2 regions of the Mitsuaria sp. CC2 genome follow, and region 2 is predicted to be linked to the other one. Evidence: riboswitches for the same ligand, from Rfam matches in the RefSeq annotation. Region 2 holds a riboswitch; the other holds the start of a gene.
The links. Region 2 has a riboswitch for cobalamin ahead of PV762_RS17685 (TonB-dependent receptor domain-containing protein). Riboswitches for the same ligand answer to the same signal wherever they lie in the genome.

Region 1: it holds a riboswitch for cobalamin, as region 2 does, so the genes downstream of both, PV762_RS04045 (TonB-dependent receptor domain-containing protein) here and PV762_RS17685 (TonB-dependent receptor domain-containing protein) in region 2, are expected to answer to the same signal.

Annotation. Positions count from the first base shown of each region.
Region 1 is NZ_JARVXN010000006.1:8,229-13,419, forward strand. Features, by position in the region: gene PV762_RS04035 (RidA family protein) at 1-283, shown strand, start outside; gene PV762_RS04040 (hypothetical protein) at 315-446, opposite strand; gene PV762_RS04045 (TonB-dependent receptor domain-containing protein) at 602-2,503, opposite strand; cobalamin riboswitch at 2,596-2,849, opposite strand; gene PV762_RS04050 (GMP reductase) at 2,971-3,948, opposite strand; gene PV762_RS04055 (beta-ketoacyl-ACP synthase III) at 4,194-5,191, shown strand, end outside.
Region 2 is NZ_JARVXN010000025.1:28,047-33,237, reverse strand. Features, by position in the region: gene PV762_RS17695 (ABC transporter substrate-binding protein) at 1-736, opposite strand, end outside; gene cobU (bifunctional adenosylcobinamide kinase/adenosylcobinamide-phosphate guanylyltransferase) at 733-1,305, opposite strand; gene PV762_RS17685 (TonB-dependent receptor domain-containing protein) at 1,336-3,285, opposite strand; cobalamin riboswitch at 3,416-3,685, opposite strand; gene PV762_RS17680 (hypothetical protein) at 3,681-4,190, opposite strand; gene pth (aminoacyl-tRNA hydrolase) at 4,192-4,929, opposite strand; gene PV762_RS17670 (50S ribosomal protein L25/general stress protein Ctc) at 5,102-5,191, opposite strand, start outside.

The DNA.
Region 1 (5,191 bases), on a different contig from region 2:
GCCCGGCACGCTGGCGCTGGTCGAAGGAGGCATCCGTGCCGAGGCGTTGCAGACGCTGCGCAACATCGAGACCGCGCTCAAAGCGCAAGGCCTCGGCGTCGAGCACCTGATGCGCTGCACCGTGATGCTCGCCGACATGGCGGAGTGGGGCGTCTTCAACGAGGTCTACCGCGCGTTCTTCGGCGACCGGCCGCTGCCGGCGCGCAGCGCGTTCGGCTGCAACGGACTCGCGCTGGGCGCGCGGGTCGAGGTGGAGTGCACCGCCGTCCGCGCGGCGCCTTAACGCGGTGCCTTAACGCCGCGCCGCGCCGCGCTCATTGCGCCGGACGGAAGACCAGCGCCGTCGGGACGCGCGTGCTCTTGTTGTATCGATCGGACGTGACCAGCACAACGTAGCGCCGGTCCGTGAGCGTGTAGCCCTCCGGGCAGACGCGACCCGTCGACATGGGACCGGATTCGGTCGCGTTGCCGACCTTCCGCTCGCAATTGCCTTCGACATGACGCGTCATGACGCCGCAGTGGCATCGCTACCACTGGAATCGACGCCGAGCGAATGCCGCGCGGCTGCCTCGCGATGCGGCGCTGATCGGCGTCGAAGCGCTCAGAAGCCCTTCATGTCGTACCGCACCCCGACCCACGCCTGACGGCCCAGACCCTGGTACGAATAGACGGGCTGCACATCGCGATCGGCGGCGTTGAGGATCTTGGCCTCCAGGCGCCATTGCGGCAGGAAGCGCCAGGTCGCGCGCACGTCCACCACCGTGTACGCGCCGAGCTGCGCGCCCACATCCGGCCGCGCGCCGACTTCCGTCAGCGACGCGCCGAGGCCCCACACGCCGGTGTCATAGTCGGCCGAGATGCTTTCCTGATGCGCCGCCCGACGCGGCAGGCGCGAACCGGTCTGCTCGTCCCTGGCGTCGAGGAAGTCCACCGTCGCGCTCAGGCTCAGGTTGCCGAAGCGGTGCGCGCCGCTCAGCGTCGCGCCTTGCAGCTTGGCCTTCGCGACGTTGTAGGAGCATCCGAAATACCCCGGCGGGCATTGCGTGCCGTCCGGATCGGGGTTGTAGCCGATCAGGTTGTCGACCTTGTTGCGGTAGACAGTCGCCGCGGCGCTGCTCGCGCCGGAGCGCCAGTTCACGCCCAGCTCCACGCTGCGGCCGTCTTCGGGCTTCACCGCCGTGCCGTAGAACGGATAGTCGGTCTCGTTGAAGGTCGGCGCGCGGAAGGTCTTGCCTGCCACCGCGCGAACCTTCAGCGTCGAGGTCAGCGCGTAGCTCGCCCCGACGCTGCCCGTCGTGGACTTGCCGTAGGCGTTGTTGTCGTCGTGACGCAGGCTCGCTTCCAGCGAGGCCGGGCCGAACTGGGCCGAGTAACCCGCGATGTAGGCGTCGTTCTTGCGCTTCAGCGTGTTGGTCGTGACGCCGTCGGCCTGTTCGGTGAGGTGCTCGTAGGCCAGCACCACCTGCTGGTCGGGCGAAAGGCGCAACGCGTTCTGCCACGTCGCCTGATCGCGCTTCGTCGTGAAGCGCGCCGGATCCGGCGCGCCGCTGCGCGAATCGTCCAGGCCGTGGCTGAGCTGCACCGTGGTGGTCCAGATCGGCGAGAGCGTGCCGCGGTAATCGGCGCTGACGACGCGGGTCGTCAGGCGGTTGCGGAAGTCCGGCGTCGGATCGCTGAGGTAATCCGGCGGACCGCCGAAGTTGGCGCTGTCGTATTGCGCGTTGAGCTTGCTCTGCGTGGCGGTGACGCCGATGCGATGGCCTTCCGCCGGCGTGAAACCGAGGCGCGCCGATCCCGTCGTGCGGCGGAAGCCGTCGCGATCGGGGTTGTAGTAGCCGTTGATGTCGTTGGGACGGATGGCCGAGGTGCCGTCGCTGGTCTCGCGGCTCAGACTGGCCGCGTAGTCGAAGCCGGCCTGCGCGCCGCTGATGCCGACGTCGCCGAGACGCGAGGCGTATTCACCGATCGCCGCATTGGCCGTCAGGTTCAGCGGGCCCCGGCCCTTCTTCGTCGCGATCTGGATGACGCCGCCGACCGCGTCCGCGCCGTACAGTCCGGAGGCCGGTCCGCGTAGCACCTCGATGCGATCGATGTTGGACAGGCTCATCGATTCCAGGGATGCCTGGCCCAGCGTCGCGGAGCCGACGCGCACGCCGTCGATCATCACCACGGTGCCGGTCGTGTTGGCACCGCGCAGGATGTAACCGCCGCTCTGGCCGGGGCCGCCGTTGCGCGTGATCTGCAGGCCGGCGTAGCGGCGCAGCAGCTCCTCGACGCTGCCGGCACCGCTGTCTCGGATCGTGCCCGCATCGATGAGGACCACGTCGGCGACGCTCTTGCTCAGGGCCTGCGGCTCGCGGGTACCGATGACGATGACGGGATCCAGCGAGGACTGCGCGAACGCGATCGACGGGACGAGGGACAGGGCGGGCAGGGCGACCAGCGCGGTCGCGGACGCACGGGCGACGGCGCGCAGCGTGGCGCGGGGAGAGGAGGCTTGCATGTCGGAACTTCGGAAAGCAACGGCAGACGGCCGCTTCCCCGCGGCCGCATGCGGAATGGACGCGCCGTCCTTCAGGGATGCCCCGGAAGCACGGCGACGATCCGCCTGTTGGCCGGTATCCGGGCTGTCGGAAGAATGAACCCGTGTTGCCTTCCCGGACGACCGTCCAGTGGTGTTCAGACACGAGCCGCGCGCTTTCAACTCTCAGAAGAGGCGCGCCTTCCGCTTACCGTTGCGGGGGCAGCTCAGGTTGGGGCAGCGACCGCACGGGTGCGGCCCCTCCTGATTCCCGTTGAACTGCGCCGGCAGGGAGCCGGGCGCAAGCACCAACGGGCGGGATCATAACGGGAGGCCCCTCGACTTCGTGTCGCCTGGCGCGGGCACTCCACGATGCAGGGGGCATCCCTCCGGGAACCCCCAGCATCATTCCGGCCCCAGTGAGGCTCGATGTGCGCGGGCCTCGGGGCTTACATGAACAGGTGTTCGCCGGCGTTCTCGCCGCCCAGGACCACGTAGTTCACCTTGCGCAGATCGCCGAGGGCACGGCCGCCGGCGTAGGAGATGGAACTCTGCAGGTCCTCCTCCATCTCGCGCAGCGTGTCGGCCAGGTGGCCCTTCACGGGCTCGAGGATGCGCTTGCCTTCGACGTGCTTGTACTCGCCCTTGTTGAAGTCGGACGCGGAGCCGTAGTACTCCTTGTAGCGCTTGCCGTCGACCTCGACGGTGTGGCCCGGCGACTCCTCATGACCCGCGAAGAGCGAGCCGATCATCACCATCGAGGCGCCGAAGCGCACGCTCTTGGCGATGTCGCCGTGGTGGCGGATGCCGCCGTCGGCAATGATGGGCTTGGTCGCAACACGGGCGCACCACTTCAAGGCCGAGAGCTGCCAGCCGCCGGTGCCGAAACCGGTCTTGAGCCGCGTGATGCAGACCTTGCCCGGACCGATGCCGACCTTGGTCGCGTCCGCGCCCCAGTTCTCGAGATCGATGACGCCCTCGGGCGTGCCGACGTTGCCGGCAATGACGAAGGTGTCGGGCAGCTTGTGCTTGATGTGGGCGATCATGCGCTGCACGGCGTCGGCGTGGCCGTGGGCGATGTCGATGGTGATGTAGTCGGCGCCGACGCCTTCAGCGGCGAGGCGGTCGATGATGGCGTAGTCCGCTTCCTTGACGCCGGCGCTGATCGAGACCAGCAGGCCCTTGTCGCGCATGGTGCGGGCGAAGGCGACGGCGTCCAGGTCGAAGCGGTGCATCACGTAGAAGTAGCCGTTGGCGGCCAGCCATTCGGTGATGGACTCGTCGACGACCGTCTTCATGTTCGCGGGCACCGCCGGCAGCTTGAAGCGGCGGGGGCCGAACTCGACGGAGGTGTCGCACTCGCTGCGGCTGTTCACGCGGCACTTGCGCGGCAGCAGCAGGATGTTGTCGTAGTCAAAGATTTCCATGGTCCAAAGTCGCAAAGTCGGGCTGCGTTGATGCAGTGCACGCCCTGGGCTGCGAGCGCTTGACTTGAGACCCGGCCATAAAAAACCGGGTCCCAAAATTTGGGCCCGGTGACCCATTCTACGCATCCTGCGGGGCGCCGTCGCCGCGCTGCGGTGCAACATGCATCGTCCGGGGGCTTTTGGGCGCAGTTCGCTAAACTTCGCCCCCTTGGCCCTGCAACGGGCGACATCAGAAGACAAGCCACATGCATTCCGTCGTCATCAGCGGCACCGGTCTCTACCAGCCCCCGCACGTCATCACCAACGCCGAGCTGGTGGACTCGTTCAACCGCTACGTGGACCTGCAGAACGCCGAGCACGCCGAGGCCATCGCCGCCGGCACGCGCGAGGCGCTGGTGCATTCGAACGTGGAGTTCATCGAGAAGGCCTCGGGCATCAAGCAGCGCTACGTGATCGAGAAGGAGGGCGTGCTGGACCCCACGCGCATGTATCCGCGCTTCGAGGAACGGGCGGATGACCAGCTGTCGCTGATGGCGGAGATCGCGGTGGACGCGGCGCGCAAGGCGCTGGCGGCCGCGGGCAGGAAACCCGAGGACGTGGACGCGGTGTTCTGCTCGGCGGCGAACATGCAGCGCGCGTATCCGGCGATGGCGGTGGAGATCCAGCAGGGACTGGGCGCGGGGGGCTACGGCTTCGACATGAACGTGGCGTGCTCGTCGGCGACCTTCGCGCTGGAGCAGGCCTACAACGCGGTGCGCTCGGGCGCGTCGAAGTGCGTGCTGATCGTGAATCCGGAGATCACGTCGGCGCATCTGGAATGGAAGGACCGCGACTGCCACTTCATCTTCGGCGACGTGTGCACGGCGATCGTCGTCGAGCGCGCCGATCTGGCGACGGCGCCGGAGCAGTGGGAGATCCTGGGCACCAAGCTGGCGACGCAGTTCTCCAACAACATCCGCAACAACTTCGGCTTCATGAACAAGGCCGAGGACAGCGATCCCGAGGGTCGGGACAAGACCTTCCGCCAGGAGGGCCGCAAGGTCTTCAAGGAAGTGGTGCCCATCGCCGCGGCGCATATCGAAAACCACCTGGCCGCGCTGCACATCCAGCCGAACGACGTGAGCCGCTACTGGCTGCACCAGGCCAACCTGGGCATGAACCAGCTGGTGATCAAGAAGCTGGTCGGCGGCGAGGCGGGCGCGGAGATCGCGCCGCTGATCCTGGACACGTATGCGAACACGGC
Region 2 (5,191 bases):
CGGCGGCGTTGCGCTGGCCGACCATGATGACCTGCGGGTCGGCACGGACGATGAATTCCGGGTTGAGCTTGGGGAAGGGACCGAGCTCGGACGGGATGATGTTCTTCGCGCCGAGCCGTGTCAGGATCTCGCCCATGAAGGAGGCGGTGCCCGCGCCGTAGGGGCCGGCGTCGACTTCGTAATAGACGCTCAGGCCGCGCGCGCCGGGCGGCAGTGTGGCGGCGCTCTGCGCGATGTGGCCGTCGATGCGGTTCCACAGGCGGCGCGCGTCGTCCTCCTTGCCGAGGATCTGCCCCACCTTGCCCAGCACGCGCTGGACGTCGTTCATGCTCTTGGGTTCGAGCGCGACGACCTTCAGCCCCAATCCTTCAAGGCGATCGATGACGCGCGCGGAAACGCCCAGCACGACGACGTCCGGCTTCAGCGCCACCAGCGCCTCGATGCTGGTGTCGTCGAGGCCCCCCAGGCGCGGCAGCTTCTGCACGCTCGCCGGGAAGTTGGAGAAGCGGTCCACGCCGACCACCTTGGCGCAGTCGCCGAGCTCGCAGATGGTCTCGGTCAGCGAAGGCAGCAGGCTGACGATGCGCCGCGGGACTTCGGGGAGCGTCACCGTGTGGCCGCGGTCGTCCTTCAACGTGATGGGCGCGGCGAGGGACGCCGTCGCGAGCACTCCCAGCAGCGCGCTGCCCACCGCGAACCTGATGGCACCCTGCATCCGGCGTTTCATCGACCTCATCCGTTGTTCTCCTCGTCGTCCAGCGTCTCGACCGGCCGTGTCCACGGTTGCCCCGCCACCATCAGGGTCAACTCGCCGCATTGCCGCGCGACGAGCTGGTTGAGCCATCCAAGTTCGTCCACATACGCGCGCACCTCGCGCCCCATCGGCATGACGCCCCAACCGACCTCGTTGGAAACGAAGACGACCGGCGAGGCCAACTGCGGCAGGAGACGCTGGAGGTCGGCGCATTCGCCGCGCCAGTTTTCGAGCCGCGGCGTGCCGTCCATCGGCATCAGCCAGTTCGTCAGCCACAGGGTCAGGCAGTCGACGACCACGAGCCGCGTGGGCGAGGAGGCCGCGCGGAGCGCCTCGCACAGGCGCAGCGGCGCCTCGACGGTGTCGAACCCCTCGGGCCGGTCGGCCTGGTGACGGGCGATGCGGTCGCGCATCTCGTCGTCATGGGCCTCGGCGGTCGCGACGACGGTGACCCGGTGCCCCGGCTTCCGCGCCCAGCGCAGCGCGAGGCGCTCCGCGTGGCGAGACTTGCCGCTGCGCTGGCCGCCGACGATGAGGTGATGAAGGGACATCCCGGTCTCCGTGTGACTGAAGGTCCGACCTTACAGCGACGGGGAGTAGCGCAGCATCACGAACCAGGTGCGCGGCGCCTGGTTGTAGTAGTTCGCCGTCTGGTAGGCACGGTCGAAGACGTTGTCCACGTTGAGCTGCACGCGCCACGCCTTCGCGAACGCGTACTGCGCGTCCACGTTGAGCAGGCCATAGCCGCCCAGGCGCGTCGTGTTGGCGGCGTCGTCGAAACGCTTGCCCGAGCCGACGAGGGTCGCGCCCAGCGTCCAGGCCTGCAGCGAGGTCTCGGCACGCAGGGTGCCGAAACGCTTGGCCCGACGCTGGAGCACGCGACCGGTGTTGGCGTCGGTCGGGTCGAGGAAGTCGACGGTGGCGCTGAGGTTCACCGGTCCCAGCGCCGCGCCGCCCTTCAGGCTGGTGCCCTTGAGCAGGGCGCGCGCGACGTTGCCGTAGCAGCCGGTCTTGGACGGACAGGTGCCCGCCGCGCCGAAGGCGATCAGGTCGGTGACGCGGTTGTGGAAGGTGGTGACGGCGAAGTCGAGATCGCCTTGCGCCCAGGCGAGTCCCGCCTCGCGGTTGTGCGCGCGCTCGGGGCGGAGTTCCTGCACGCCGGGCAGCGAGGTGGTGGGGCCGTAGACGCTGCCGCGCTGGTACAGCGTGGGGGCGCGGAAGGCGCTGCCCGCGGAGGCTGTGACGCGCCAGCCGCCGCCGAGCTTGAAGCCGGCCGCCAGATTGCCGGTGTCGACGTCGCCGAAGTCGCTGTCGTCGTCATGCCGGCCGTGGGCCTGCACGCTGAGCGCGCCGAAGTTGCCGAGGTAGCTCAGGCCGAGGGCGTTCTGGCTGCGTGTGCTTTCGCCGCCGCTGACCAGCGCGGTGTTGACCAGGCGATCCTCGCGACGCTCCAGCACGCCATTGAGCTGATGCCGTTCGTTGAAGCGGTAGAAGCCCTGCAGCGAGGCGTTGCGGATGCGCGTCTTCGTCAGGTAGGGCGCACTGGGCTTGGTCTCGTAGTTCTCTTCGGACTGGCCAGCCGACAGCTGCGTCGACAGGGCGTCGGACCACGTCGACTTCAGGTTGAGCTGCGCCGCCAGGGTCTCGGTGATGCCGCGGTCGTCGGCGTTCTTGCCGGCGTCATAGCCGGCGTCGCCGCGGCTCTTCAGGCCGACGAACTCCAGGCGCTGGCCGTCGGCGACGCGGCCGCCCAGGCGCAGGCTGCCGCTGTAGTTGCGCCAGCCGTCGCGGTCGGGGTTGTAGCTGGCGTTCGTCGTGCGCGAGTAGACGTTGAAGCCGGTGCCGCGGTCCATGGAGAGCGCGCCCGCGTAATCGAAGGCGCTGGAGCCGCCGTTGACGCCGACATCGGCCCTGACCTGGCCCAGGTTGCCGCCGCCCAGGCCGAGGTCGATCTGCGGCCGGCCCTGGCCCTTGCGCGTGAAGATCTGCACCACGCCGCCGATGGCGTCGGAGCCGTACAAGGCACTGGCGGGACCCTTGAGCACCTCGATGCGCTCGATCTGCGAGACGGGCAGGTTCTGCCAGCTCGCGCCGCCCGTGGACTGGCCGTCCACGCGCACGCCGTCGATCAGCACCACGGTGTGACGCGTCTCGGCGCCGCGCAGGTAAAGCGAGGTCGAGTTGCCAGGACCGCCGTTGCTGGTCATCTGCAGTCCGGCGACGTTGCGCAGCAGGGTGGCGATGTTGCCGAAGCCCTGGCGCTCGATGGTGTCGCGGTTGATGACGGTGAGGTCGGCGGCGACGTCGGACAGCTTCATCGGGCTGCGCGTGCCGGTCACGGTGACGTCGTCGAGCCGGCTGGCGGGGGCGCCCGGGGGGGAGGTGGAAGGCGAAGCGGGGGATGCGGATTGCGCGTACGCGACCGGGGAGAAGGACGAGAGCGCCACGAGCGTCGACAACGAGAGCGCCAACGGGGTGAAGACGGGCAGCGAGCGGGCACCAGTGCGCGCGCGCGAAACGAACGGAAGCATGAGGGACGGACCAACGACGGAATTCAGACGCCTGCTCACCCGCAGGGCTTCTGAGAAACGGCGTCGCCGGCTCGTCGTCGGGATCGTCCTCGTGACAGCTGGAAGCTCACGGAGGACGCGTCGCGATCGGCAGGAGACGCCACCTGTTGGCCGGTATCCGGGCTGGTGGCCGCTGCCTGTGTCCTTCCCAGCGCGCTCGCGCCAGTGGACATGGGGACAGGCAGTGCCGGCTGCCGCCCGGAGTTCCTTCGTCAGGATCCCGGGCGCGCGACCGGCGGCCACTTACCGTTGCGGGGACAGCTCAGGTTGGTTCGCGCATCGGGGATGCGACCGCTTCCTGATTCCCGTTTAACTGCACGGACGCAATGTCCGCGCGAGCACCAACGGCGCGCATTCTAGCGAGGTGCGGACGCCGTGGTGTCGCCACCCGTCGTGGGCCTGGGCTGCAGCGCGCCGTCCGGCGACTTCGGCACCTTGGGCTTCTTCTTCGGCGGCTTCTTCGGATCCTTGGGCTTGGGCTTCTTGGGATCCGCGGGTTTGGCCGGTTTCGTCGCGCGCTGACCAGGCAGGCGACCGTCGATGCCGGCGGCCTTGGGCGGCGTCTTCGCCGCCTGGCGATCGCGCTCACGCTCGCGCGCGGCGAGCTCGCGCGTCTCCTCGACCGTGCGCTTGCGCGCGGCGTCGGTCTCCTTGGGATCGACCTTGTCCTTCGGCAGTTCCGCGCGCCAACCCTGGCCGTCGGGACACGGCGTCTCCCGCAAGTCGTGACCCTCCGGGCCGCAACGGTAGAAGCCGAAAGTCTTCTCCTGCTGCGGGGGCGCTTTCGGCACGTCCTGCGCGTGCGCCGCGCCAGACATGAGGACCAGAACAGCAGTCATCAGCATCAGTGCGGCGCGCGCGGACATGTCAGTCTCCGGAGGTCGGGGGTGGGGCAGGGGGAATGGAAGCGGAACTTGCGGGGGCAGGTGTTGCCGTGCCGGCAACTGGGGCGCCAGCGGTCGGCGCGGCGCCGTCGGCACCGGGTTTCGGCGGCAGATTGGACGGTCTGGGAGGCTTGGGCCGCGGCGGCTTGGCATGCAGCAGGGCCACGGCCTTGGCCATGTCGCCGCCGGTCATCAGCTTGAAGGCCTCGAGCGACTTGCCGATGCTGTCCTCGACCGCCTGGCGCTCCGCAAGAGGCGGCTTGCGCAGCACGTAGCCGGCGACCTCGTCCCGGTGGCCCGGATGGCCGATGCCCAGGCGCAGACGCCAGAAGTTGCCGCTGCCGAGCTGGGCCTGCATGTCCTTCAGTCCGTTGTGGCCGGCGTTGCCGCCGCCCTGCTTGAGCTTGAATTCGCCGGGGGCGATCTCGAGCTCGTCGTGGATCGCGAGGATCTCCTCCGGCGCGATCTTGAAGAAGCGCGCGAGCGCCGCCACCGACTTGCCGGAGAGGTTCATGTAGGTCATCGGCTGCAGCAGCCAGATCGGACCCGGTGCGCCCGGCGCGTCGTTGACGCGGGCCACTAGGCCCGAGTACTTCGTGTCCAGCTGCGGCGAGGCCTTCAGACCGCGCGCCAGCGCGTCTATCCACCAGAAACCCGCGTTGTGCCGGGTGTCCTCGTATTCAGGGCCGGGATTGCCCAGGCCGACAAAGAGACGAATCATGGAGCGCGATTATCAGTGTCGAGCGCAAAAGCAGAAGGCCCCGCGAGCGGGGCCTTCTTCAGAGGGATTGCCCCGCAAGCGGGGCATCCTTCCAGGGGGATGCCACCCCGGAAGGGGGCATTCCACACTGCGGACACGCGCCTCGTCAGGCGCACGTCCGGAGAGGAAGAAATTACTTCTTCTTCTTTTTCTTGTCGTCGGCGGCCGGAGCGGCGGCCACGACGATGACTTCTTCCGCCGCGGCCGGGACCGGGGTGGCGAC